Regions from separate parts of the Alteromonas sp. G4i35 genome, predicted to be linked through region 3. Evidence: predicted binding sites of a transcription regulator. Region 3 holds the regulator's gene; each other region holds the start of a gene.
The links. The regulator sigma-54, encoded in region 3, starts transcription at its own class of promoters, with help from an activator protein. The targets are predictions, from matches to a motif close to GTTGGCACGNNNNTNGNNT.
Positions count from the first base shown of each region.

Region 1 (7,335 bases), on a different contig from region 3:
GTCCATCAACATCATCACCCGTTTTGAAGTTTGCGGCAGCAGAGTCTTCGCATACTTGTTCATCAGACTGCTGATTTGAGTAATGAATCGCAGCATCAGAAACCTCAGAATTGGTTATCAGTTGGTCGCCCAATGACCTGTTAAGTACAGATGAATGGGGTGAAGTTGAAACGCCTGTATACAGTGGGTGTCTGTGATCGTCTAGGCCATCATGGCTAGCTACAAGAACCTTTACGAGAAGTAAGGTGAGGTTGTCATCGCTTCCTCTAGTAAATGCCTCATGTACTACCAACGCAGCTTGGTTTTCAGAAAGCGTATCGGCCTCACTGATTTTCATAAGAATGGTGGGTAGCGAAACAAACTCATAAACCCCGTCGCTACTTATCGAAAACGTGCTCGATGAGTTGAGGGTGAGTGTTGTGTGGTCGATGTCTATATGTGCTTGAACGCCTAATGCTTTAGTAAGATAACTCTGCGAAGGCTCACTTTCCGATACTTTACGATGAGGTTTTGTGAGTAAGACAGGCGACTGTGCGTTCTTAGAAATAGCCTGAATTTGACAATCCCCCACATGAAATACATCCATGTGATTGCCTGTTACCACCGCCACTGTTAACGTGCACACATAACCTTTTTCTGGTGTATAGCAGAAGGGACTTCTTTGCGTACGTGTGTAAAGCAGCGCGTTTATCTCTTTAATAATGGTTTCAGCGCGCGTCTTAACCGACCATTGTTCCGGCGCCATATTAAACAGTTTAATAAACTGACTGGTAGCAAAGTCGCTAGCAACTTGGCTAACCGTACTGCTACTTACACCGTCGGCGATAACAAAAACGCTGCTTTGATCTGGGTTATCAGAAACATGAAAAGCGTATGCATCTTGGTTTATCGCTTTAACGCCGGCTGTAGAAAATGCACTTACACTGAGCGTGTTAGCTGGTGGGTTAATTGGGGCGTTTAACGCGGCTCGCTCATTCATGTTTAATTGCTTCTTACCTGCATATTTAATTATGAGCCCAATTAGTTATTTCCAAGGAAACGGATAACGCCATCATGACGTGTCTTGTAGGGACAAGGCATGATGGCTTTAAGATAAGCGCCTTAATTAAATAGGCAGTGTTTGCGATGCAGCGGCTTTATCAACAGGGATAGTACGTTTGGGTAGCGTCTTAACGTGGGTGGTGTACAGGGTTAGTCCAGTAAAGGCGAGGCCACCAACAAGATTTCCAAGTGCAGTTGGGATCTCGTTCCAAATGAAGTAGTCCATAACCGAGAAGTCGCCGCCCATAATAAGGCCAAATGGGAAAAGGAACATGTTTACTACTGAGTGCTCAAAACCCATAAAGAAGAACAGCATGATTGGCATCCACATGGCTAGTACTTTTCCGCTAACGTGAGTTGAAATCATTGCACCCACTACGCCTAGCGACACCATCCAGTTACACAACATGCCGCGAATAAAAATGGTGAACCAGCCTGCAACGCCGTGTTCTGCGTAGCCCAATGTACGAGCTTCGCCAATGCTGGCTACCTTAGTCGCGATGGCACCGCCATCCACGTTATACCCCATGGTAAAAATAAACGACATCATAAAGGCCACGGTTAATGCGCCGCCAAAGTTACCTAAAAATACTAATCCCCAATTTCGTAGAATTTGTTTTGGCGTGACGCCAGGTCGCTGTGCAAGCCAAGCGAGTGGGGTAAGTACAAACACGCCGGTTAATAGGTCAAACCCCATAAGGTAGAGCATACAAAAGCCCACTGGGAATAACACTGCGCCAAGAAGAAACACGCCGGTTTGAACGGCAATGGTAACGGCAAAAACAGCGGCTAGGGCCAATATTGCACCTGCCATATAAGCGCGAATTAGAGTATCTCGTGTAGACATATAAATTTTGGCTTCGCCTGCATCTACCATCTTGGTTGCAAACTCAGCGGGGAGAAGATAAGCCATGGTTTCACCTCACGTTGTCGTTATTAATAAGTTGTCATCTGTGTGTTGGCGTTTACTGTTTCAATGCGTTCCAGAAGATCAAAAAAAGGCGTCCGCAGCGCTCTCGTAAGAAAGAACTGGGGACGCCTTTGTCCGAAACTCATGCATTGTGGTAGCTAACAAATAAACCGTCGGTTATGTGTACGCCTTTGTACTCTAAAGCCCGTTGGCAACTAATACTTGTATAAGCGCCTTCGTACTTTTGTTATCCATTTGTACAAAGCTAAAAAAGTGCCAATAACCAAAATGTATGTAAATGCGTTATTTATTGCTTTTAAAAACAATGCTTTGTATAAATTCATGGCTGTGTTGATAGACGCTCGCGCCAAGGCACTATTAATTAGTCTGCACTAAAAAGGGGGGGAGTGTGAGTGTTTAAGGTGCAACCGGTTTAACCATTTCCTACTTTAATGCCTGTTTTAACATTTTTAACTGACGCTTCATGGCTGGATAAACTTTTGTCTCTTGTGTTCGATGTGCGTATTCTTCATGCTCAAATAGTTCACACAGAAGTGTTAGTGCCTTGGTAGCATCTTCGTTTATCAAAGGGTTAACTTCACTCATAAAGGCGGACAAGGTTTTATTCCCTCTTTCTTTTCCTGTTTTAGCTTCAACGCATTTTATTGCGTTTAGTAGAACTCTGTGTGAGGGCGATAGTGTGTTGCGATGCGTTTTGGGTAAAAAATAAAGTGCTAAAATAAGCCCAATTAGGCCAATGGCGGAAAGAAAAACAACTCGCATTTTTTGCGGCGTTAGCGAGCCTAGTAATTCTTCAAGCATGTTGGTTTGCGCAGTATTGTCAAAGCCCAGTACCCATTTACTCCACGAGTAATCGAGCTGTTGAAACCAGCTTTGTAATGTTGCAAAAATAGCAGCGTTGCTAAGGTCGCCCAAAATACTGGCTTTACGAGACTCCCCAAGCTCTTCCAGCGCACGTTCAAGCCCGAAGGTTAAGCGTGACGGTGCCACCATACTCGTTGGGTCGTGTCGAATCCACACACCATCAATAAAAGCTTCCACCCACGCATGTGCATCGTACTGCCTTATTTGAAGCACATTGTCATTAAGTGCGCTTCCGCCCTGGTAGCCTGTCACCATTCTTGCCGGTACCCCTGCGGCGCGAAGCACATACACCATGGCGCCTGCGTAATGGGCACAAAAACCTGAGCGTTCTTCAAATAAAAAACGGTCGATGGGGTCGGTAGGCATGGCGTTCGGCGATAGGGTGTAGCGGAAGCCCCCTTGATTAAATTCACGCATTAGTGCGCTAACTATTTGCTGTGCGCTTGAGTATTGTTTGGCAAGTCTCTGTCCCCATGCTCTGGCTTGAGGGTTGCCATTCATGGAAACCTGAAGGTTTAGTTGCGATTCAAAATTTCCTATTCCGCTAGTGATTTGAGCAGTTGGATAGTAGCGCAGATAAAACGCTTTTTTACTGGATATTGGGCTATTCGCCCTTAACGTAAAATCAAAAAGACTTCTTACGAAAATACTGTTCTCGCGGTTGTTGGGGGTCGAAGGCGCTAACGCAAACAGCCACGTTTGCTGTGTGGGTTCCACGATCAATTCATAACTTATCACTTGAGGCGTATTTTCCTCGGCCAGAGCTGACAAGGGTGTTGGCTTGCCCATGTAAGCTAGCTGCTGCTCTGCCTGTTTGCGCTTGTCGCTAATAGACCAGGTTTTCCCGTCAAAATGTTCTAAGGTCATAGCGCGCCAATACCTGGACGGTGCAACAGGGACTGCTTCTGCGTTTTCAAATGTGGCGCTGAAAGCCAATTCAGATGAACTTGCAAGTGACGCAATATCACCAGGCGTCACCGTGTCAGAAAGCCCGGTTTCAGTCGACTTTGACGTGGGCATCTGCCAAAGCGGAGGGAGTTGGGGAAGCAGTAAAAACAGTAGCAGCGCGATAGGGAAAGCTTGGACAATAAGCACGGTCACGAATTTAATGCTTTTTGATTTGGGTATTCCTGCACCGTGATAAATGGCAGTCGCGAATAGCAGCAGGGCCAGTATTCCTGTATAGCCAATCCACGCAAATACGCTTAGAGACGAGATAAATCCGCAGCCGATCAAGAACAAACAGGTACATACAATTAAGTGAAAATCTCGTTTTTTCTCAACCAGCATGATTTTGAGCGCGCAAGCGACGGTCAATAGGTTGATCATGCTATCAAGCAATCCTACTGAAAAGCCGAACCACGATAATGCGAACACTGCCAATATCGCCAGCAAGTTAACCGTGCGTGATGTTGGCAAACTATTCAACGCACTAAGGCCTGCGGCCCTCACTATCACAGCACATCCACCTAGCATAATTACCCATGTCATAAGTGGCGCGGTAAGAGAAAAAAGAATAAGAGAGAAAGCTATGCAGAGCATAAGCACAGCCACGGACGTTGGTTGGCTAAACACGCTTTTAACAACGGTTAATTGTGATAAACGGCTTAAGATAGCGGAGTTCATTTCGTTGACCTCGCTCTTTCACTCTTTATGGAAGATATTGAGACCGTTTTATTTGAGGTTGAAGAAGCTTGTGATGAATGCGAATTCAAACAAGCAAGTGCACTAAGACATTCGTGCCTATGTTTTACCCCGCGAGCAGGGGCAATGTTAAGCCCTTTGTACTGTATTCCAAATACCCGGTCTGCGCCTGTCCAAGACAATGTTGCATAGGTAAGTGCCGACACGGCAGTTTCCACATCGATGTTTGAGGGAACTGAAAGTACAAAACTGTCGCTTTGCAAGGAGGTAAAGGATTTCGAAACCCAATTTCCGTTTTTCGCCACATGCTTCCACGATACGCGATTAAGCGGCTGTCCAACTTCGTAATCGTTTAATGCGTAGAAGTCCTCGTTACTTGTAAGGTCGTTAACCTGACTGACGCTATCCGACTCATTAGAACTCGCTACCTTATTAACAGTGACCGGACCTTCTTGAGGTTTTGCATAGACAGTAACCTGTTGGTCAAAATCGAGGTGGGTCCAGCATTTGTATAATCCCAACGGAAAATCGCATGCAATGGTTAGTCTGCCCAGTGCAAATCGCCCCCGTACTGGTATTGGAAGAGGCACGCTGAGGGTTTGCGTTTGTCTTGTATCCGTAACTTCATTGTCGTTTAAAGAAAAGCTGTACGTCTGCTGATCCACTGAGGTGTCTTGATTGCTTGCATGAACAGCGGTTTCCATGGGGCGCGCTGTATTTAGCCACTTTATTGCTAATACACCATTGCACGTTTTCGTTGGCGCTGCCGCGTGAGGGATAACCTGAAGCTGCAATTCACCCTGTAAGTTACAGTGAAATGGACTGGGGGGCGTCGCTTTAAGCGCTAAACGCGCAAAGTTTTGATGAGTGTAAAACAGCGTTAATAGCATAATGCTTAAGCACAAATAGCTAAGCAGCAACATCAAGTTGTTTTGGTAGTTAGTGCCAAGTAAAAACAAACACAGCGATAGAATAATAAAAGACCAACCGAATCCGCTCGGCAATATAAAAATACTGTTTAAGTTGAGGTGATGTTCGTGAGAAGCCGGAACTCGCCTGTCTAACCACTTTAATAGCCTACGTTGTAGGTAATTCGAAAGTGAAGCTGGCATTCTACGCACCTTTAGCGCTCCGAAAATTCATGAATGCTAGGCTGCCAGTGGGTCAATACTATCGAGTAATTTCTGGCTCAGTTTTTCACCGTCAAAAGCATGGGTTTGCTGCCCTTGTGCCAACTGATGTGAAGACAATGTTAGCCTATGAGCGGTAATGGCCACGAAGACGGCCTGTACATCTTCGGGAGTAACATATGATTTTCCGGAAACAAACGCCCAGCCTTTGGCACCTTGTAGTATCGCTCTACTCGCTCGTGGCGATAGGGGGTTAGGGTAATCATTACTTTCTCGACTTTCACTCACCAATCTTAGAATGTAATGAATAATGGCATCGCTGGTATGAATAGCGGCTACCTCTCGTTGCATTTCGCGCAAATTCTCCTCATTTAATATTTGTGCAAGCGGTGCTGATACATCCTGTTGCAATAGCATGGCTTTTTCTGCCTCCCACGCTGGATAGCCCAAAGAGATACGCATAAAGAAACGGTCGAGTTGGGACTCTGGCAAGGGATAAGTGCCCGATTGATAGCTTGGGTTTTGTGTAGCAATAACAAAAAATGGAGAGGGTAGCGCGTGGGTTACACCATCTATACTTACTTGTCGCTCTTCCATCGCTTCTAACAGGGCGCTTTGTGTTTTGGGACTGGCTCTGTTTAGCTCGTCCGCTAACACCACTTGGCTAAAAATAGGGCCGTGTCTAAACGAAAAGCGCTTTGCCTCGTCTTGTTCATTACTATGGAAAATGTTTACGCCCAACATATCTGATGGGAGTAAGTCAGAAGTAAATTGAATGCGAGAATATTGTAGGCCAAAAACTTGGGAAAGCGCATGAGAAAGGGTGGTTTTACCCATTCCCGGTAAGTCTTCAATTAATAAGTGGCCATTGGCAAGTAAACAAGTTATTGCGAGTTTTAATTGGTGATCTTTACCAATAATTTTCTGACTAAGAGCCCGCTGTACGTTAATGATATCTTGGCGCATATGATTGTCACTTAAGTTTAAAGTTACTCTGTCACACTACGTATTAAACAGTGAGAAAGCGATTCAGGCTTTTCTAAGGATGTTGCGCAATGATGTTTAAGTTCATGTCTGAGTTCATGTTCTAGTTTACGTGTTTAGCGAACGGTAACGAGTGCCGACAATGCGGTGTTTCGAAGGTCACTACTTCTTAATAATAGCAACGATAGTGAAAGGCTTTCTATTGAATTACCTGTTAAATTTTATACGCAGGTATATCAGCGACTTGATGGTTCGTTGAGTTGTTTCTCCTATATTCTTAATGTTGTTAAGGCGACGTCTATTTTTGAAAAAGTAAAAACGGCTTACATGGACTTTATCGACAGCAAATACGACGGAACGGGAAGCTGTAAAACGTCACTTTCTTACCTTATTAGCATAGATTCCCGCAAAACATCTGTTATTAAGTGCTGCGTAGTTTATCTGTGTTGTCTATAATGGTGCCTCTTAAAAAGGAAGTAGTTATGAAAAGCATTGAAATAGATGACGATTTATATGCCTTCATCGCCAGCCAAACGAAGCATATTGGTGAGAGTGCATCACAAATTTTAAGACGTTTACTTTTGCCTGAAGACGGTGCCGTGTCCCATGGTGTCCAGCATGGTGGGGCTTCATCTACATCTGTAAAAACAAGCGAACTAAAAAGTACAGACGTTGTAGAAACCGCAGATAACGCAAGTGAGGCAACACCCGAAGTTGAAACTCAAGTGGCGACTAAAGTAC
Region 1 is NZ_JBHNZD010000014.1:23,578-30,912, forward strand. It holds gene ACFI6L_RS10560 (protein kinase domain-containing protein) at 1-979, opposite strand, end outside; gene ACFI6L_RS10565 (formate/nitrite transporter family protein) at 1,106-1,954, opposite strand; gene ACFI6L_RS10570 (transglutaminase TgpA family protein) at 2,396-4,462, opposite strand; gene ACFI6L_RS10575 (DUF58 domain-containing protein) at 4,459-5,592, opposite strand; gene ACFI6L_RS10580 (AAA family ATPase) at 5,629-6,576, opposite strand; gene ACFI6L_RS10585 (SeqA protein) at 7,077-7,335, shown strand, end outside.
Region 1: a site for sigma-54 is predicted at 2,214-2,232, ahead of ACFI6L_RS10565 (formate/nitrite transporter family protein). Genes of this name have one in related genera too.

Region 2 (7,335 bases), on a different contig from region 3:
CGGTTGAAGGGAATACCACATTTTACTCTCTTCCCCACCAAGACGCTGTTGCGAGATGGTGCGATTCAACACCCGACCACTTCAGGTTTACTTTCAAGTTTCACCAAAACATTACTCATGTACATCAATTACAGCATTGTGATGAAGAGGTTGCCCAACAGCTTGCTTTATTAAGCCCGTTAAAAGAAAAGCTAGGAGTCATGATGCTGCAACTGCCCGCTACTTTTGGGCCAGAAAAGCTATCCATTTTGGATACCTTTTTAGCGGCATTACCTCAAGAAATAAACGTAGCGGTTGAAGTGCGCCACCTGGCATTTTTCGCTAAGGGTGACGAGGAAAAGGCGCTTAATCAACTTTTGATCCGCCACAATGCGAACAGAATCATTATGGACACCCGAGCGCTTTTCACTGGCTCTTTAGACGCAGGGGGAACAAATAGACGTGCGATGCTAGAGGAAGTGCGAGAGAAAAAGCCTCGTGTACCAGTAAATGTTATTGCTACAGGCCATACTCCCATTGTGCGCTTTGTAGGCAATGATGTTGATGATGACAACCAACGCTGTTTATTGCCTTGGGTGAAAAAAGTGAAGATTTGGCAAAGTGAAGGAAAAGACGTTTACTTTTTTTGTCACCGCCCCGACAACAAAGATGCTCCCTGGTTAGCGCAGCAGTTTATCGATTTGTATAACAACACTACTCCATCACTCGCGCTAAATAACCTGTCTATTAAAACTCAACCAGAGCAGAATTCACTGTTTTGATGACGAGCAACTGACATTGAGCCTATCAATATTTTTTAATAGATAGCGTTTTTCTAATTCAGCGGTAAACTACTGCTCTTATCTATTTTGGTACTACACCATTATTTACCGTGAAATAGCCTCAATGAACCATGAATATGAGAAAGCGCGTATTGCTGCGCTTGAATCGCTAGATATTTTAGATACTTCCCCAAGCGAACAACTTGACGAGCTCACCAAAGCTGTACAAGAAGAATTTAATGCTAAAACCTGCTTGGTAAGCCTTGTTGCAGAAGATCGCCAATGGTTTAAGTCCCGCCAGTGTATGGATGCTACCGAAACACCGCGTAATATCTCGTTTTGCACCTACGCGATAGCCGAAGAAGAATACTTGATTGTTCCCGACGCTAAAGCCGATAAGCTATTCGCTAATAACCCGCTGGTTACTGGCAGCCCTTTCATAAGAGCTTACGCAGGTGCTATCTTGCGCAATAAAGATGGCTATGAATTGGGTACGTTATGCCTACTGTTTGATGAACCACGTGACTTTTTAGATGTTGAGATAGAAAGCTTAAAAAACCACGCCCGCACAGTTGAAACCATTATTTTTTCAGAGCACCTTCCAGCATAACTCCAGCCCTACGCTTTTCGTATCGCAAAACAAAAACGCATCACTAAAAAGTGATGCGTTTAATAACTCTCTAAGCTCGACTATGTCTATCTGAAATCAGCTGCGTCTAGCTCGTGCTTTTTCATAAGCTTGTGCATATCAGTTCTATTTCTACCAGCAAGCTCTGCCGCGCGCGTTACGTTGCCGTCGGTCATTTTAAGAAGCTTGTGCAAGTATTGCTGTTCAAAGGCATCGCGCGCTTCTGTAAGCGTTGGCCAGCTTTGCTTAGTGGCAGACAAGGCTTGCTCTACTAAGTGAAGCGGAATAACAGGCGTTTGCGTTAACGCAACACACTGCTCGACCACATTCACAAGCTGACGTACGTTACCTGGCCAAGATGAGGTTACCAGCTGTTGCATCGCGTCATCAGAAAATTGGCTTACATTCACTCCATGACGCTGTGCGCTTTGCTGCAGCAGCGAGCGAGCCAGAAGTGGAATATCTTCACTTCGCGATTTTAGCGACGGAAGTTTTAGGTTCACCACGTTGAGACGGTAATATAAATCTTCGCGGAAGGTGCCTTCTTCCATTTCTTTGTGCAAGTCTTTGTGCGTTGCAGAAATGATACGCACATCGATATCTACGTGCTTGCTACTACCTACTGGACGAATTTGACGCTCTTGTAATGCACGCAGCAGTTTTACCTGCAGCGTCATCGGCATATCGCCAATCTCATCCAAGAACAAGGTACCACCGTCGGCTTCTCTAAACAGACCAGGGTGAGCAGCTACAGCACCGGTAAACGCACCTTTGGCATGACCAAATAGCTCAGACTCAAGCAAGTTTTCAGGTAATGCTCCACAGTTAATAGCCACAAATGGTTTGTCGCTGCGGTTACTGGCTTTATGAATGGCATTAGCAAGTAACTCTTTACCTGTACCGCTCGCGCCGCTAATAAGCACAGACACTTCACGCTGAGCTATGCGGAACGCCTGGTCTAGTACATTTAGCATTTCTGGAGAACGGGTAATGATGTCCTTTGCCCAATCCCCAGGCTGAGCAGCTTGAGACTGGCTAAGTGCTTTTTGCAGCAGCGCGCGTAATTCATCGTGATCGACAGGTTTAGGCAAAAACCCAAATACACCACGCTGAGTGGCTGCTACCGCATCAGCAATGGTGCCGTGAGCCGTCATCAGAATTACAGGAATATCTTTTCTAATTCCCATAATCTCTTCAAACAAACTCAGACCATCTAAGCCCGGCATACGCAAGTCACTCAATACTACATCGTAGTTGTCGTTTTGAAGCTTTCTTAACGCTGATTGACCGTCTTCCACTGCGGTCACCTCATAACCTTCGCCTTCCAGACGAATGGTTAATAAGCGCAATAAGCTCTTATCGTCATCTACCAACAATAAGTTAGGGTTGCTACTCGCCTTTTCGCTCACTGTTGTGTACTCCTGTTTTTATCCATCAGTGTTGCTTCAATCTGCAACAATTCTTCTAGTTTTTTGCGCAGGTTAACTGCTTCAATTTCAAGTGCTTTTACTTTCTCGCCACGAGAAGTATTTTCTTGCTCCAACACCACCATGGCAGATTCAAGCTGCATAATCTGATTGTTGTGCGACGCAGCAATAACAGTCACCACTTCTTGCGCAGTGGGTGTAAATGTTCCAGCAATATCATTTAACGCAAGCTGCGCGCGCAACCTGTCTTGATAAGGTGTATCTGTTGGTAGTGTTAAAACGTAGGCGTGAAGCGTGTCAGATGCTGTATCACCTAACGCTTTTAATGCTTGCTTACGCTCTAACCAAGGTTGGTTGGCCGCGTCAATCCACGCGTTAAGCCAATAGGTTGCATCGCAATTGTGCTCGAACCCCTGTGGAGGCTCAACAAATAAACAAAGGCCACGTTCTATTTTAGCTACAGGCGTCACCTTTTCTGGCTCACCTGCGTTGTCGTTGTTTCTGGTTAAACTCTGACATCCTGTCAGCACCAGTAAGGCGACAATTAAACCACTTATTCTCATTTTATTTTTCCTGTTGCCCAATGGTCACTCTAAAGCAAACATCGGCATAGTCTACATCTACAACACGCACATCACCATGCATCAGTCGAGCGCAATCGGCAACAATTGATAACCCTAAACCCGTCCCAATGACATTGTCGTTTCTCGGCTCGGTTCCTCGGATAAAAGGTTCAAATAAAGTATGTACTGACTCTGGAGCAATACGCTTACCGCGATTGGCAACATCCAGTACAAGATTATCGTTTTCGTTATAAAGGCTAATATTTATCGGTCTTCCCACTGCGCCATGCGCGACTGCATTGGACACCAAGTTATCAAGTATTCTTCTAAACAGCTCCTCGTCTATACGCACCTCGGACGCAGTTATCTTTACTTCCACTTCTCTATCCTGAATGGCGAGCGCGTAATCTTCTAAACAAGCAGAAACTAACTTACTAACGTCACTTTGTACCATTTTTGGCTGAGCTTGTTGCAACAGCAGGTTGTAGTCGAGCAACTTTTCCACCAGCGTGTTGAGCCTTTGCGTGCTAGCTGTAAGTAGCGAAAGTACTTCGCGTTGACTGTTATTCAACTCGCCCACCACGTTTTCAGACAACAAGCTGCAGCCTTCTTTAATGCTAGCAAGCGGAGTTTTGAGCTCGTGAGCAGCGTGTCGCAGCAAGGCGGTTCTAATATGCTCCAACTGCTGTAGTCGATCATAAAGCCAATGTAAATCTTTCTCTACATCAATCAGTTCTTTTGGCGCTTGTCTTGAAAGGGGTGGAAGCTGACCATCGCTGTGGGCCATGATCCTTATAATCTTTTTTAAGTTGTTAACGGGGTTCACAATAAGTTGACTCCCCATCAGTATTAGCAATAACGAAACGCTTACAAGCATAGCTGTAGACCAAGCTTGTTTTGCTTGCATGGCATTTAAATCATCTTGCTGGACTTTGACACGTTCAGTAATAGCGGCTTCTACATCGTCGCGAAGCTGGTCGACGCTATCGCCCACTGACGCAAGGTATGCATTAAGTAAAAGCTGGTCTTCAATCGCTCGATATTCGGCTAATTGATTTAGCTGTTCTGAAAGTCGTGTGCAGGTAGTTGGTACCGAGAGAGCCTGACATAGATTGTCAGCGGCCACGGCAAATTGATCGATGGCGTTATCAGAAAGAGAGGCCACCCTTTCATTTCTCAACACAGCAAATTGGCGAATGCTGCGCTCTACGTCAACGACCGCGTTATCGAGTCTTTGCATGTCGCTAACAACATCGACAACAAACCGTGTTTCAAGTGTTGTCATTTGACCCACTTTGGCTAAGTCGCTTTGACTTTGCCAAAGTAAGGCTATAAGAGGGATAAGGGCCAGTACAAAACTACCTAGCGTCAACTGCCTTAGTGAACCAAGTTGTACCAAGCGTTCACCAAACGAAACCTTGTTTATCAGAACCTTACCCTCTTAAATATATTATTTTATCTACTCACTTGCTGTGAGCTTTTCATTGCCTGGCGTCAACTTGCTTTTTGCCAATTCGGCTTCGGAAAGTTTGCCATCTTCGTTGTCATCAATCAGCCCAAAGTTACGCAGTAGACCTGTGTGTCGAACCGCTTCTTTAAGTGATATCAGACCATCTTTATCTGTGTCTAATTCCTGCATCAACGAACGCGCTGGACTTGCGTACGCGTCCGCTACTGAAATGGCTTGTACTGCAGCAACAGCACAAAGTGCTAAGAAAACTTTTTCGAGACGTTTCATCATGAATCCTCCGCTAAACGCTTTTAAAATCCTTCTCAATCCGCTTTGATACCAGCCCTGTGTTATCAGGTTATGCTGCTATTAAAGCTCATGGATACTACCACTAGTCTTCAATTAACCACTATCATAATTGCATTCAAACTGCTTATGCGATTTTCAGACCAAAAAGAAAAAGCACATTAAAAACAGCAGCATATGCAAATAAGTGTACTATCAACCACTCAGCATACAGGTTAAATGTTGCAAAAAAGAAACACCACTTTGAAACACTGTATGTCAAAGTGGTTTTATCGATACCTTGCTATACAGAGAAACTACTATCGCTGTAATGGGAGGGAGAGCAAGTGAGCTCCGATAAGGGGATGGGCTTGCTAAACATAAATCCTTGCACATTGTCACATCCATGCTCTCTAAGATAATTCCACTGTTCAAGGTTTTCTATGCCCTCAGCACATACCGAGAGTGACAGTCTTTTCGCCAAATCAATAATTGCCCCAGTCACAAGACGGCTTCGTTCTGAAGTTTGAATTTCCATTACAAACTGTCGGTCAACTTTTAGCGTGTCGATATTGATTTGCGTCAGGTAACTTAACGAGGAGTAACCCGTTCCAAAATCATCTAGAGCTATGGCGCACCCCATATTTCCGATGCGTCTGAAGAACTTGTTTGAAAGAGTAAAGTTTTCTAGATACGCACTTTCTGTCACTTCAAATTCAATGTTTTCTGGGTTGATGTCATAGAGCTTGAAAGTATTGTAGATGTAGTCAAACAGCTGCGAGCTTCGCAAATCATGTCCAGATAAATTGATTGAGGCTCTAAACGGAGACGTGGCCCATTGTTTTAAATCTGGCATATCAATACAAACGCGCTTAATTACCCAACGGGTAATTGCAGTGATCTTACCGCCCTGCTCAGCAATGGGGATAAACTCGTTCGGCATGACCAAGCCAAATTCAGGATGTTGCCAACGAATAAGCGCTTCTACGCCGATTACATTCCCTTCGTTGTTAACTTTAACCTGGTAATAAACAACAAACTCATCGTTGCTGATTCCTTGCTCAATACCGTTAGCTAAGTGGAGTTTACGCTTATGCGACTCAACCATATCAGGTGTAAACAGTGTGTAGCTGCCCCGCCCTCGCGCTTTTGAGCGATACATTGCAAGGTCTGCATTGCTCATCAGTTCGCTTAGGTCGTAGCCCGCATCGGAAGCCGTAGCAATTCCAACGCTTAAACCTACCGTTAGTGATAAGCCACGCAGTTCAAAAGGCTCATCAAATGCGGTAATAAGTCGCGTTGCCAAGCTTTGCGCTTGGTCAGTAGTCACATCTCTATCGGGCAGTACTAAGAACTCATCCCCTCCCAGTCGCGCGAATAAATCGCCGTCGCGCAGCAAACACTGAACTCTGTCAGCAACCTCTATGAGAATGAGATCCCCGGTTTCATGTCCTAAAGAATCATTGATGCCCTTAAACCCATCTAAATCAAAAAACAGGAGCAGTAAGTCTTCATCATTTCTTTTGGCTCTGGCTAGCTCAAGTCTTAAGTTATCGAGAACAAACTGTCGATTGGGAAGACCGGTTAAACTATCGAAGTTTGCCAGACGAGACATGGTTTCTTGTTGATCAACCAATGTTTGCTTTTGCTCAAAGTTGATAAGTAACTCAACTTCAATGGTATCCAATAAACTATTAATGTTATTCGATAACTGTCCAATTTCATTAGATGTATTAAGTGAACTGCGCAGCGCATAGTCTTTTGACTCAAATACTTCTTGAGTAAACTGCCTCAGCGACCCAATAGGAGAAATCAAACGGTATAAAATAAAGACACAAGTGCCAGTGCAAAGCAGCCAAACCGCGATAACGATAGGCACTTGCTTAATGAGCTGGCGGGCTGAACTTGCCGCCATGGTGTCTTCAATATCCACATAAAGAACAACATGTCCAAGTGGGTATAGGCTACTACCTACAATTTGATGGGCAGTGATAACATTGTCGTATTGCGTAACACCAAATGGAATTTCTGCAGGATCAAGAGGAACAGATTGATTGGAAAGCTGGCTTAAGGAATCAGGTTGAATGGTGGAAATGACTTGATAGTCGTTGTCATATAGCGTGGCGGAAATAAGATTATCGTGTTCTTTTATCGGTTGAAAAAGAGAGGAAAATAATGCGTTATCACCGGGACTTCGCTCCATGACAACCAATAACTGCAG
Region 2 is NZ_JBHNZD010000024.1:74,625-81,959, reverse strand. It holds gene ACFI6L_RS15750 (DUF72 domain-containing protein) at 1-761, shown strand, start outside; gene ACFI6L_RS15745 (GAF domain-containing protein) at 886-1,371, shown strand; gene ACFI6L_RS15740 (sigma 54-interacting transcriptional regulator) at 1,458-2,798, opposite strand; gene ACFI6L_RS15735 (hypothetical protein) at 2,795-3,379, opposite strand; gene ACFI6L_RS15730 (sensor histidine kinase) at 3,381-4,778, opposite strand; gene ACFI6L_RS15725 (EF-hand domain-containing protein) at 4,839-5,120, opposite strand; gene ACFI6L_RS15720 (putative bifunctional diguanylate cyclase/phosphodiesterase) at 5,419-7,335, opposite strand, start outside.
Region 2: a site for sigma-54 is predicted at 5,265-5,283, ahead of ACFI6L_RS15725 (EF-hand domain-containing protein). Genes of this name have one in related genera too.

Region 3 (7,335 bases):
TTGGCTTACTGATACTGCTGCTAGCGACAAAAGCGTTGCGCTAGCAAGTTTAGTGAATTTCATTTTATTGTCCTTATTTATGGCTTAAATCGCATAAAAATTTAGGGCAGTAAAATGTCCAATTCATCACAGAACTTTCACAAAACGCACACAGATTCGTCTCAATAAAAAACAGTGCTGTTATAAATTCTGAATTTATATTTTTTATAAAAAAATTGTAATCACTGTGAAAGAAAACCACCAACGCACTGGTCTTGTTTTTTATTGGCGAATTAGGAGCGAGATATGATCCTTATCATCTACAGTGGAAATAAGTTTCAACAGAACATATCGCAATGCTTAAGTAAGCATAGCTTTCTTTACGACGCAGTCTCTAATTTTCAATCCGCAGAGTCGTTGCTTAAGACGCAGCATTATTCGCTCGTTATTGTTGAGTCGCATGGAAATATTATCTGCCTTAATCGTATAAAAGGCCTTGTTGATACGAACCCAGAAAGTTGGGTGATGGCAGTGGAAAGTGACGCGATGACAGACGATGTGGCCGACGAAGAGGTAGATGAAGCAAACTACTATGAAGTAGGCGTAGATGATTATCTATCAGGGCCATTTGATGCACGCATGTTTATTGCCCGTATTCGCTCCCATATGCGCAGAAGTATGCCTAGCCAAGAACATTTAAGGCCATCTCAAGGTAGTGAAGAGCGCATCGAAATAGGACCCCTTAAAATCGACCAGCGATTTCATAGCGTAACCTTAAATGGCCAAGTGCTAACGTTAACGGCTAGGGAGTTTGCGCTACTGGATTATTTTTGTCGTCATCCAAACCAAGTTTTTTCTCGCAATCAATTGCTCAGCGAGGTGTGGGGCTATAACCACGAAGGCTACGAGCACACGGTGAATACCCATATAAATCGGTTACGCACTAAGCTTGATAAAATCAACAGTATTGAAAATGGCGGACAGCTAGTAGAAACCGTTTGGGGTGTGGGTTACAAGCTGAACGTCAATGGATATATAGCGAAAGCGCTTATTGCATGAGTATTTTTTAGCTCACCATGCCCTATCAGGCATGAGAGTTCAAAATTAACTTAAATTAGAAACAGCGTCGCAGTACCTAAGAAAGCAAAAATACCCACTACATCGGTTATCGTAGTTAAGATAACACTGCCAGCTAGGGCAGGGTCTATCTTAAGACGCTTCATGATCATAGGTAAGGTTGCACCCGCTAAAGCAGCTGCAATCATGTTTACCATCATGGCAAAGGCAATAATTACGCCCAGCATGTAATCTTGTTTCCATAACGCGATGACAGAGGCAATAAGCACAGCCCAGATGGCACCGTTTAAAAAGCCGATGGATATTTCTTTACTGATAAGCCATCGTGAGTTACTTGCGTTAACATGGCCTAGTGCCATACCTCGAATAACTAGTGTTAGCGTCTGATTACCCGCTACACCGCCCATACTAGGGACAATGGTATTTAAAATAGCTAACACAGCCAGTTGGCTCAGCGTCGCTTCAAATAGATCACTCACCATCGCAGCCATTAGCGCCGTCACTAAGTTTACCGCCAGCCACACCGAGCGTCGTTTGGTACTTTGCATAACGGGTGCAAAGGTATCTTCGTCATCATCAAGACCCGCCATACTCATCATCGAGTGTTCCGCGTCTTCACGAATAATATCAACCACGTCATCAATGGTAATTCGGCCCACTAAGCGATGGTTTTCATCTACAACAGGTGCTGAAAGCCAATTGTATCGCTCGAACAGGCTTGCCACTTCGTCGTCTGGCATATTCACAGGAATCGCTTCAGATTCCTCGTCCATAACGTCAGACACTTTATCGTCGGTATCTGCGGTGAGTAAACGGGTAACCGGAACAATACCAACAAGGTTGTCAGTTCGGTTTACCACGTAAAACGTATCCGTATTCTCAGGTAGCTCACCTTTTAAGCGGATATAGCGCAGAACCACGTCAATGGTCACATCTGGACGTAATGTGATGGTGTCGGTGTTCATGATGAAACCAGCGGTTTCCTCACCGTAAGACAGCGCTTGCTCTGCGCGCACGCGATCTTGTGCATCCATCGAATCTAGAATATCGGCCAATACTGGCTCGGGAAGGCTGCTTAGCGTCTCTGCTAAGTCATCGGTATCCATCTCTTCAAGTGCGTCAACCACATTAGCGGGAAGCATTTTTGTAATGATACCGTTTCGAACATCGTCAGACAGTTCTTCTAAAATGTCGCCGTGAAAGTCACCATCAATGAGCTCCCATAATTCGTCACGGGTTCTGCTAGGGCTAGATTCAAGAATGTGGGCGACGTCTGAAGGCGGTAATTCAAGCAGAAGCTTACGTACAGATACGAATTGACCGTTGGTCAACGCAGCGTTGAGTGCGCGTAACTGAGTTTGTACGTATTTAGAAACAAGCGCTTCTGCCATAAGGCGTTATTCCTACAAGCTAAAAGATGAACAATGCAGGCCATAGAGCCTAAGTGGGCGTAGAATATCGCAATTATGATGAGTCTGTCATGATAATTGCGTAGGTTTTGCGCAGGATTTTAAGATAACTGCGCTAAGTGTCGATTAATTGGTCAATGGATTGGGCAAGTAATACTATTCGTCTTCGTTAAATCTGCCCTCAATAAGCTCTTCAATAGCTGCAAGTGCATCAACAGCATCACTGCCGTCCACAATCACGTCTACCTGTTCACCTTGATGGCTTTCAAGCATCATTAATCCCAATACACTGCTTGCGTCTGCTTCTTTATCGCCTTTTTTTAAGATGATTTTAGCGTCGAATTGATTAGCCAGTTTAACCAGTTGGGTCGCCGCTCTTGCATGCAACCCTAACTTATTGACGATAGTTAGCGTTTTTTGAATAGTCATTACTGATTCAGCTCTCTATGGCGAATTTGAACATCAGGGTGTATTTCACTGAAGGTTTTCGACAGGGTCTGTGCGATATAAACCGAACGGTGTTGCCCGCCAGTACAGCCAATGGCTACGGTTACGTAACTTCTGTTATTGCGCTCTAAATGAGGCAGCCATGTCGTTATTAAATTCTGAATTTGCCAAATGAACTTGGTCACTACAGGCTGCGACCCCAAAAATACTTCTACTGGTGCGTCTAATCCGGTCAGATGTTTAAGGTCGGGCTCCCAGTGGGGGTTAGGTAAAAAGCGGGCATCAAAAACGTAATCCGCATCTTTAGGAATGCCGTGCTTAAAGCCAAACGACTCAAACACAAGCACAAGGCGTGAGCTTTTCTTACCCAGGATACGCTCTCGAATTAACTCTGCCAGTTGGTGAATGGTAAGCTTATCTGTATCTAGATATAAATCTGCGCGCTCAGCAATAGGAGCAAGTAGCGCAGACTCGGCTTTAATGGCTTCTGAAAGCGACTTATTGAGCTTGGCAAGAGGGTGAAGACGACGTGTTTCGCTAAAACGCTTAACCAGTACATCATCGCTCGCGTCAATGTAAACAATGGTCATCGACCACGAAGAAGGCAGGTAGTCTAGAATTTCTACCAAATCGTCAGGATTTTTGGGTAAGTTTCTCACATCGATACTTACCGCAACCTGATCGTACTCGTCAACAACTGTATGGGTTAAAGTGGGAAGTAAGTTTACCGGTATATTATCAACACAGTAATAACCTAAATCTTCCAATGCGCGAAGTGCGACAGACTTACCAGACCCTGAACGACCACTGATTATTATCAGCTTCACCTACTTTCTCCCTAATACTCTGGTTTTATCACATACGCGTTGTTGAATTAGGCGCCCACTAAACGGTTAATAGGCGCTTAATGTTTAACTTAATGCAGATAGAATATCGTCGCTTGTCGTTGCGCGACGTATTGCTTTAATCGTTTCTTTGTCGCTTAGTTTACCAGCCACGGTGGCCAGCGTTTGAAGGTGTCCTTCGGTCTGTTCCTCGGGAACGAGTAGCGCAAAAAAGATGTCTACGGGTTTCTCGTCAAGGGCGTCGAAGTCGATTGCTGGCGTGCTGGTTACAACAATGGCGATCACTTTTTCAAGGCCCGGCAGGCGCCCGTGGGGCAGGGCGATACCATTGCCAATGCCTGTACTACCCATACGCTCTCGAGCCATCAAACTGTTGAGTACCGTTGCCTGATCAATGTTCTCGTTTTGCTTGGCAGCGATATCAGCGATGATCTCAAGAATTCGCTTTTTACTATTACACTGAACCGCACACTCGGTGCGGTCCAGACTTACGATGGCTTGTATATCCATGCTTAATTAACTACTAATGTTTTTTCAGTTTTTCCTTATGCTTGATTACCTGCCGGTCGAGTTTATCAACCATGCTGTCAATCGCCGCATACATGTCGGTATTTTCTGAGGATGCGAATACTTCAGCGCCACTTAAATGAACGGTCGCTTCGGCTTTTTGATTTAATTTTTCAACGTTCAGGATGACATGCACATTAGAAATGTGATCAAAGTGACGTTCAAGTTTGCTGAACTTCGTATCGACATAATTACGCAAAGAGTCGGTGATTTCGACATGATGACCAGTAAGGTTGATTTGCATATTTCGTCTTCCTTATATTATTAAGCCCGATTAAATAAGGCTTTTGCGTTGGTTCGACGGCGGGATCGACAACGATTCCCGGTACTTTGCTATTGTTCGCCGGGCAACTTTAATGCCTTGTTCGGCCAACAATGAAGCAATCTTGCTATCACTTAGCGGCTTGCTAGGCTTTTCAGCGGCCACTAATTTCTTGATCAATGCACGAATCGCTGTAGATGAACATTCACCACCAGACTCTGTTGCAACGTGGCTTGAGAAGAAATACTTCAATTCGAAGATTCCACGTGGCGTATGCATGTACTTTTGCGTTGTCACTCGCGAAATAGTGGATTCGTGCATATCTACCATTTCTGCGACATCATTTAGCACCATTGGTTTCATCATTTCCGGGCCGTGCTCAAAAAAGCCCATTTGCTGCTGCACAATGCAGTTTGCAACCTTCATTAAGGTTTCGTTACGAGATTCAAGGCTCTTTATGAACCACTTAGCCTCTTGCATGTGTGAGCGGATGAATTGTGAATCGCTACTATTCTTGGCACGGCGACTCATTGCAGCGTATTGTTGATTTACGCTTAATTTAGGCAGACTGTCGGGGTTCAGCTCAACCACCCAACGGCCATTTTTCTTAGTTACTGAGACATCAGGAATAACGTACTCAGGCTCTTTAGTAACTAAAGCACTACCTGGGCGAGGATTCAAGGTTTGCAGTAAACGCATTGCCTCGCGTAGCTGATCTTCTTTCAATCGGCTTTTACGCATAAGCGTACGATAGTCTTTGCTGCTCAGTAAGTCAGAGTACTCTTCAATTAGTTGCTTTGCTTCAGCAAGCCACGGTGTGTCTTCTGAAAATTGGCGCAATTGCACCATCAAACATTCTTGTGGAGAGCGTGAGCCAGAACCAATAGGGTCGAACATCTGAATGCGCTTTAGCACACATTCTATTTCGTCCATTTCAATCGGCTCTTCCATATCATCATCGTTAACCGCTTCTAAAATATCATCAAGGGTAACGGTTAAATAACCTGACTCGTCAATAGAGTCGATGATTGCTGTAGCGATTGCGCGATCGGTATCCGAGAAATGGGTAAGGCGCATTTGCCAAAGAAGGTGCTCTTGAATATCTTCAGTAGTCTCACCTTGGAAGATTTGCTCGTCGTCATTGGATGGACCCGGAGCAGGCGAAGATGAAGCAGAATAGTATTCGTCCCATGTGCTGTCGATTGGCAGCTCATCGGGAAGATCGTTTTTCTCAAGTGCATCGCCGGCTTCTAACGTGTCACTAGATGCAGAAGCAGTGGCCTCAGAACCGCTGTCATCGTTGTCGATATTGTTCTTTTCTAGTTGCGGCTCGTCGTTACCTTCTTCAACTTCTAATAGCGGATTAGAATCGAGCGCTTCTTGGATCTCTTGTTGAAGATCAAGTGTAGAAAGCTGCAGCAGTTTAATGGCCTGCTGAAGCTGTGGTGTCATGGTAAGTTGTTGGCTAAATTTTAGCTGTAAAGATGGTTTCATCTACGTCTTATTTAAATGCTCTAAATTGAATATACCAGAGCGAAACTGAAAAATGACAATTCGGTTACATTAACTATAGCCTGAATTGTTCGCCTAGGTATACATCCCTTACTTTTTGATTACTTAAAACCTGTTCCGCCGTTCCTTGCGCAATAAGCTCGCCATGACTCACAATGTACGCCTTTTCACAAACATCCAATGTCTCTCGTACGTTATGGTCCGTGATAAGGATTCCAATACCCCTATCGCGAAGATGTTGTATTATCTTCTTTATATCATTAACTGATATTGGATCAACACCAGCAAATGGTTCGTCTAACAAAATAAATTGCGGTTTTGCTGCCAGAGCGCGGGCAATCTCAACGCGACGGCGTTCGCCCCCTGACAAACTCATCCCCGTACTATTACGTATATGGTTAATATTAAATTCATCAAGTAGCGCATCTGCTTCTTCTTCTTGCTGTTGTGAATTTAAATCTTTACGGGTTTGCAAAATGGCCATGATATTTTCATGCACTGTGAGCTTTCTGAAAATAGAGGCTTCCTGCGGTAGGTAGCCAATTCCGCGGCGTGCGCGCTCGTGCATGGGCTGATGAGTTAGCTCATTGTCGTCGATTTCAATTTTGCCTTTATCCAGATTCACTAAACCAACAATCATGTAGAATGTGGTGGTCTTACCAGCGCCATTTGGGCCAAGAAGACCAACAATTTGACCCGTTGAGACAGACAGACTTACATCTCGAACAACCTGTCTTGACTTGTAAGCCTTAGCAAGATTTTTAGCGCTCAAAGTTGCCATTGCTATTCATTGCCCTCGTTGTCTTTTTTGTCTTTCTTAGACGAAGTTTTGCGAATGGTCTCAGGTGTGAATACTGTGGTCACTCGACCCTCACCATCTTTACCTGCGCCGCCAGTCGCTAGCAATTGCTCGGTAATCATATCGAACGTGATGTTGTCACCCTGTACTTTACTGGTGTCTTGTTTCAACTCTGCGTTTCCGGCAAGAGAAATCGTTCGGTTCACCACTTCATAGCGTATTTCATTAGCTTTTGCCGAAACTGGCGTGCCGTCTTCCAATTGCTGGGAATAGCTTGCAGGCTTTCCTCTAGCAATAAATATTTCACGACCACCACCGTCAGTGGCAATTACTTCCACTTCGTCAGCTTCAATAACCAAAGAGCCTTGAGTTATGAGTACGTCGTCTTTGTACAACGCGGTTTTATTTTTACCGTCGATAAACTGGGTGTTCGAGCCT
Region 3 is NZ_JBHNZD010000025.1:71,767-79,101, reverse strand. It holds gene ACFI6L_RS16180 (spondin domain-containing protein) at 1-63, opposite strand, end outside; gene ACFI6L_RS16175 (response regulator transcription factor) at 286-1,038, shown strand; gene mgtE (magnesium transporter) at 1,089-2,447, opposite strand; gene ACFI6L_RS16165 (HPr family phosphocarrier protein) at 2,622-2,894, opposite strand; gene rapZ (RNase adapter RapZ) at 2,894-3,739, opposite strand; gene ptsN (PTS IIA-like nitrogen regulatory protein PtsN) at 3,824-4,267, opposite strand; gene hpf (ribosome hibernation promoting factor) at 4,281-4,568, opposite strand; gene ACFI6L_RS16145 (RNA polymerase factor sigma-54) at 4,599-6,080, opposite strand; gene lptB (LPS export ABC transporter ATP-binding protein) at 6,154-6,879, opposite strand; gene lptA (lipopolysaccharide transport periplasmic protein LptA) at 6,882-7,335, opposite strand, start outside.

Region 4 (7,335 bases), on a different contig from region 3:
CTCAGCAAGCGCTGATTGAAAACGGCTTACGTCATAAAGTACGCGTTCAAACCGACGGTGGTTTGAAAACAGGCTTAGACGTAGTAAAAGCCGGTATTTTAGGTGCTGAGAGCTTTGGTTTTGGTACAGGTCCAATGGTCGCGTTAGGCTGTAAATATTTGCGTATTTGCCACTTGAACAACTGTGCGACCGGTGTTGCAACGCAAGATCAAAAACTGCGTGACGACCACTTCATTGGCTTACCTGATATGGTAATGAACTACTTCAAGTTTATTGCTCAAGAAGTACGTGAAATCATGGCGTCTATGGGTATTGCTAAGTTCGACGACCTTGTTGGTCGCACAGAGCTACTTAAAGTTTTAGATGGCATTACCGCTAAGCAAAACCGTTTAGATTTGTCTCCGTTACTAGCGCAGCCTAAAGCAGGCGATCATACGCGCTTATTCTGCTCGCAAACGACTAACGCACCTATCGATAAAGGTGAGTTGAACGCGCAGATGCTTAAAGACGGCCAGCAAGCGGTTGTTGACGGTAAATCTATTACTCTTAAATACCCTATCCGCAATACGGATCGTTCTGTCGGCGCATTGCTATCAGGTGAAATTGCTAAACATCACGGTAACCACGACTTTGAAGATACACCGATTAAAGTTGAACTTACTGGCACAGCAGGTCAGAGCTTCGGTGTGTGGAACGCTGGCGGCCTGCACATGCATCTTGAAGGCGATGCTAACGATTACGTGGGCAAAGGTATGACTGGCGGTAAGCTTGTTATCCACCCGCCGCGCGATATCTCGTATGACGCCCACGACAGTGCCATTATGGGTAACACCTGCCTTTACGGTGCAACAGGCGGTAAGCTGTTTGCTGCTGGCCGTGCTGGCGAGCGCTTTGGCGTACGTAACTCTGGTGCTATTGCCGTAGTTGAAGGCATTGGCGATAACGGCTGTGAATATATGACAGGCGGTATCGTAGCTGTACTTGGTCCGGTTGGTGTTAACTTCGGTGCCGGTATGACAGGTGGTTTTGCTTATCTTATGGATGATGGCGACGACCTTGATAACCGCGTGAATGCCGAACTGGTCGATGTAATGCCAATTGAAGATAAAGCAATTCTTGCTGAACACTTACGTGGCTTAATTAATCAGCATTACGAAGAAACAGGAAGCGAGCACTCGTTGTCGTTGCTTACTGATTTCGCCGCAACGCTGAAACGCTTCAAGCTTATTAAGCCAAAAACCAGTGATGTGAAAAACTTGCTTGGTCACATCAGTCGTTCAAGTGCTGAATTACGCATTCAGGCTCAGTAGGAGGATTTAGTTTATGGCAAAGAACGTATATCAATTTGTCGATGTTGAACGTATCGATCCGCCTAAAAAGCCGATCATGGTTCGTAAACAAGAGTTCGCGGAGATTTATCAGCCGCTGAGCCAATCTCAAACCGAAGGCCAAGCAGATCGCTGCTTGGACTGCGGTAACCCATACTGTGAATGGAAATGCCCAGTGCACAACTACATTCCTCAGTGGTTAAGCTTGGCGAACGAAGGCCGCATTTTAGAAGCTGCGGAACTTTCTCATAAAACCAACAGCTTGCCTGAAGTATGTGGCCGCGTATGTCCTCAGGACAGACTGTGCGAAGGTGCATGTACGCTGAATGATGACTTTGGTGCAGTGACTATCGGTAGTATTGAGAAGTACATTACCGATACAGCATTCAAAATGGGCTGGCGCCCAGATATGTCTGACGTGGTATGGACCGACAAGAAAGTGGCGATTGTAGGTGCAGGCCCAGCTGGTCTTGCATGTGCTGATATCCTGGTTCGTAACGGCGTTAAACCTGTTGTTTACGACAAATACGAAGAAATTGGTGGCCTACTTACATTTGGTATCCCGTCTTTTAAATTAGAGAAAGACGTAATCAAGCTACGCCGCCAAATTTTTACCGAGATGGGTGTTGAGTTCGTACTTAACACTGAAATTGGTAAAGACATACAGTTCCAGGATTTGCTTGATAAATACGATGCTGTTTTCTTAGGCATGGGTACGTACAAGTCTATGCAAGGTGGCTTCGATAACGAAGAAGTTGAAGGCGTTCACGAAGCGCTACCTTTCCTTATCGCCAACACCAATCGCGTAATGGGCCTTGAAAAAGATCCTGCTGATTACATTGATATGAAAGGCAAGCGCGTAGTAGTACTAGGTGGTGGTGATACCACGATGGACTGTGTTCGCACGTCAATCCGCCAAGGCGCTGCCCAAGTTACCTGTGCATACCGCCGTGACGAAGAAAGCATGCCGGGCTCTCGCCGCGAAGTTGTTAACGCAAAAGAAGAAGGGGTTGAGTTTAAATTTAATCTTCAGCCTCTAGACATCGCAGTAGACGAAAATGGTAAAGCGTGTGGCGTTAAGCTGGTTAAAACTGAAATGGGGCCGCCTGACGCCAATGGACGCCGCCGCCCTGTTGAAGTAGAGGGTTCAGAGCACGTACTAGAAGCTGACGCGGTAATTATCGCCTTCGGCTTCCAGCCCAGCCCTGCGCCATGGTTTGCTGACTTCGGCATTATGCTTGATGAAAAAGGTCGCGTACGCGCGCCATCTGCTGGCAAATTTGCTTACCAGACCTCTCACCCGCAAGTCTTTGCCGGTGGCGATATGGTACGTGGTAGTGACTTGGTTGTTACTGCTATCGACGAAGGCCGTAAAGCCGCAGAAGGGATTATGGACTATATTGGCGTTTAACCTTCGCTAACTAAGGCCTATTGTCCATTCACGAAAAGCTCGATAGTTCTGCTATCGAGCTTTTTTTATTTAAAACTAAAGAGATACGATTTACATTAGATAGAATAATTGAATAAAGAGATGACATCATGAGATTGCGGACAGGGCTACTTTACGGGTTATTTTTAGTTTCCGTTTCATATTGCGCCCAGGCAGAGGAAAGTAACGCACTTACCACTCGCTCGGCTAAAGCAGTGTTCGCAGACTACTTGGAATATCTCACGCTACCCAACGTTGCAACGCAATCAGCAACTGATATAGAAAAGGTTGCGCGTTGGACGGCAACGAAATACAGCGAGTATGGTTTTAATACTCAGCTGCTGGAAAACAACGGCATGCCGATGCTGTATGCTGATTACATGCTAGCTGGGAAAAATGCCCCTACCCTGCTTTTTTATGCACATATGGATGGTCAACCGGTTAACGCTGAGTTGTGGGAACAAGACAGCCCTTGGCAGCCCGTTCTAAAAATCGAAGAAAATGACAGCTGGGTTGAAAAACCACTCTCTTTACTCGATAAAGACTATGACCCTAATTGGCGTATTTTTGCGCGCTCGGCATCTGACGACAAAGCCCCAATTATGATGTTACTAGCAGCCATAAACTCACTTTCGACGAATAAGGTGACGCCATCAGTTAATATCAAAGTGCTCCTTGATTCAAACGAGGAAGGTGGCTCTCCTACCCTCGCAAAAGTGATAGAAAAAAACAAAGCGCAGCTTTCTGCAGATGCCGTAGTAATGTTAGACGGTCCCATGCATCCATCCAACGCTTCTACCGTGGTTTTCGGTCATCGCGGTGCGACACTGATTAAGCTCACTGTTTTCGGACCAAATTCTGATAGCCATAGTGGGCACTTTGGCAACTACATTCAAAACCCCGCTTTTATGCTCTCAACACTCTTAGCAGGGATGAAAAATGAAAATGGCAAGGTGACTATTCCTAATTATTACGGAGACGCTCCTCTGTCAGAAGAAACAAAACAGGTGCTTCGAGACATTCCTATTGATGAAACTGCACTATTGGCACGCCTTGGGGTAGCAAAGTCAGAGTCTGTAGGTGGCAACTACTATGAATCCATTAGTCTTCCGTCTCTAAATATCAATGGATTGAGCGCTGCAAGCACAACAGCAGTAAGGACAATCATTCCGGCTAGCGCTACAGCGTCCATCGATATTAGAACTACAAAAGAGGCTCACTCGTCCAGACAAGTTAAGCTGTTAAAAGACTATATAACAGCTAAGGGATATCACATTGTGGACGAATTGCCATCAAAAGAAACCCGTCTAAAGCATGAAAAACTCATTCTTATAGAAGTTAGCCCCGGCACTGCAGCACTACAAACGTCCCTCGATGAGCCAGTTGGTCTATGGGCGCAAAAGGCACTAGAATCTGTAAGCGATGAGAAGGTTGTAGTTATTCCAATGATGGGGGGTACTGTTCCAACCGCACCGCTAGTAAACAGTATAGAGAAGCCGGTAATTCTTATTCCATTAGTCAATGCTGATAACAATCAACACGCCCCTAATGAAAACTTACGTATAGGGAACTTTTACAGTGGAACAAATGCGCTGTATCAATTACTGACCACGCCTTATGACCAGTAATAGAGTTGTAGTGATGAAGTGATGCTTTAAACCAAAACCTATACGAAAAACCTCACTAATATACGTTAATAGACCAAGGTTTAGTTGAAGCGCGAGAGTTACGACTCTACTATCGTTTAAGCAATTAAAGACATCGCACATCGGGTGAAGAATCTATCTATGCAGCATTTAAACATTAAGAAACTTACATTTTGTCTAACACTGGCGATAGCAGCGAGCAATGCCAGCTTAGCTGATACCATTGCTGTTGACGCTTCATTAAATGCGCAAGTTAACAACCAAACTAAGAAACAAAGCGTCAACTCTTCACCTAGTAAGCCAAGCATCATGTCTTGCCCTTCTGATTTTCAGCAAGTTAAGATTTCTGATGATGCAAGACAATGCCAAGCATTTGACGAAAGCAAGACAGCAGTAATGGTTTACCACTCTCCTCGCTCCCCGAGTGAATTACTGAATGTTTACCAAACGGCGCACCCCGCTTTAAAAACTCACACGCCAGTTAGCGGCCGCACGTTGTTATCCTCAGAAGATAAAGGGGTCAGAGTAATAATCAGCCCAGATAATACTGGCTCTCAAGTGGATATTCTTGTTACATCCACAACGAAATGAGCCCTTTTAGCAAGACAACTAAAAAATCTACTCATGTTGGCATCTGCTTTGCAAAATCATCAATAACTACTCCACGGTAACAGTGAGTGTCATTTTTATGACGCTCAAACTGCAAACGGAGCCCAAGCTTTTTTCGATATAAACACTTTAGCGGGCTTCTTTATTACGCATTCCGTGGGCTTTAACTATTGATATTTGCGAGGGTTACGATGGAATTGGCAATTATTCTAATGATGTTACTTATTGTCGTTGCACTGGGTGCCATAAAGTTGTCAGACGGCGGTGTCGCATTTCCATTTAGGCGAAAGCCGCAATTGTTCACCCCCGTTGAACACTCTTTTTTAAACCTTATCGAACAGGCTATGGGAAGAGAGTTTCGCATAGTGTGCCGTGTGCGTCTTAACGATTTAGTGGCGGTTCGCCAGTCTGCAAATAAAAAGACGGCAAGCCAAGCCATCAGCAGAGCTTCTAGCAGACAACTCGACTTTGTATTAGTAGATAAACACGACATGAGTCCTGTTCTTGCTATCGACTTAGTTCATAGCCAAGGCAAAGATGGTTATAAATCACAAAAAGACTGGTTTGTAACCGGAGCACTTGATGCTGCCGGCCTTCCTCACGCAAGAATTAAAGTGAAGTCTGGTTATACCGTTGACGATATTCGCGAGTGTTTGGAAAACAAACTCATTCCTTATCGCCGTTTACAGCAAAAAATGGCACAGCTGCCAACGCATAATCCAGAGCCACCAAAGCGCCCGACTCGCCCAGTGCGTTCAAGCAGACCAGCTGCAGCTTAAGACATAACCCCACTTCCCCTGGCCTTTGTTGCTTTGCTATTTTCTTACTCTCAAATAGCGGTAACAGAGGCATTTTTCTGTCAGTTTGCCCGTTTTCCTTATACAATTAACGCTTTCAGCAGCGTATTCACGCGTTAAATTCCCTCAACACCGTCGGTAAAGTTATGAAAAAAATTGGTATTTTAGGTGCAATGGACGAAGAAGTTGCGCTACTTAAAGCGTCACTTTGGAATGTAAAAGAAACCCAGTGGAAGCACCTGACGTTTTACGAAGGTACACTTAACGACATAGAAGTGGTGCTAGTAAAATGCGGTATTGGTAAAGTGGCTGCAGCAATTGCTACTACTGTACTTATCGAACAGTACGCCCCTGATGCTGTTGTCAATACCGGTTCTGCCGGAGGTTTCGACAAGAATCTAAACATCGGTGATTTAGTGATCGCCAGTCACGTTATTCACCATGATGCCGATTTAACCCATTTTGGCTACAAGCTCGGTCAATGCGCAGGTATGCCTGAAGATTTCCGTTGCGATACAAGGTTAATGGAAGCCGCTCGTAGTGCTGCCACAGGCATTACGTCGCTTCGGTCGACAACAGGTTTAATCTGTACGGGCGATGCGTTTATCGGTAGCGACGAAGCTGTAGCAGAACTGCGTGAAAAATTCCCAGACATGAAAGCGGTTGAGATGGAAGGTGCAGCTATAGGTCAAACTTGCCATATGCTCGACACGCCTTTCCTTGTCATTCGTTCATTGTCGGATATTGCAGGAAAAACGTCGTCAGTGAGCTTTAAAGAGTATCTAGACACTGCCGCTAAACACTCAGCACAATTAGTTATGGCAATGATTAAGGCCCTCGCGAAATAAGATGACAGAGGTAATTAGCGACCCGCAATACCAGTCGCTATTCGTACTTTGGCTGGCTATCGCCATTGACGCATTATGGCGCTGGCCCCAAAGTACTCATCCATTAACGCTCATGCGCTACCTCGTTCAGCAAATGGGGCGCAAAGTGGTGCCCTCTCGTGAATACGGTAGGTCTCAGCACTATATTTCAGGCTCATTAGCCGCCCTAGTTCTTCTTGCGCCATTGGTAGTATGTGTTGCCATCTTGGTGTACATGGCCCAATACCCCGTATTCTTTGAGGCGATTATTCTTGTCGCACTGCTCGACTACGGTTACCAGCGTCAACAGTACAAAAAAGTGCTGGCGAGTGTGGGAAGAAATAAAAAATCCCTCGCACGTGAAATGGCGCAAACCATTACTGCACGTCAATGCGATTCACTTTCCGATATAGGAATTGCCAAAGCCGCGATAGAATCGCTATGGCTGAAGTTTCTTTATCTTTATTGCGGCGTCATTTTCTACTTTGTAGTGGCAGGCCCCATAGGCGCACTCATTTATCGATTGCTTTTGCTCACATCTTGGCAGTGGCATTACCGAACCCCTGCAATGACTTTCTTTGCCAAACCCGTACGTAATCTTGTTTACTTACTTAATATGCCGCCCGCGGTCATTGGTGGTCTAGCAACACTACTGGTCAG
Region 4 is NZ_JBHNZD010000007.1:71,853-79,187, reverse strand. It holds gene gltB (glutamate synthase large subunit) at 1-1,310, shown strand, start outside; gene ACFI6L_RS05740 (FAD-dependent oxidoreductase) at 1,324-2,739, shown strand; gene ACFI6L_RS05735 (M20/M25/M40 family metallo-hydrolase) at 2,868-4,385, shown strand; gene ACFI6L_RS05730 (hypothetical protein) at 4,545-4,994, shown strand; gene ACFI6L_RS05725 (DUF2726 domain-containing protein) at 5,204-5,791, shown strand; gene ACFI6L_RS05720 (5'-methylthioadenosine/adenosylhomocysteine nucleosidase) at 5,956-6,657, shown strand; gene ACFI6L_RS05715 (cobalamin biosynthesis protein CobD/CbiB) at 6,659-7,335, shown strand, end outside.
Region 4: a site for sigma-54 is predicted at 5,030-5,048, ahead of ACFI6L_RS05725 (DUF2726 domain-containing protein). Genes of this name have one in related genera too.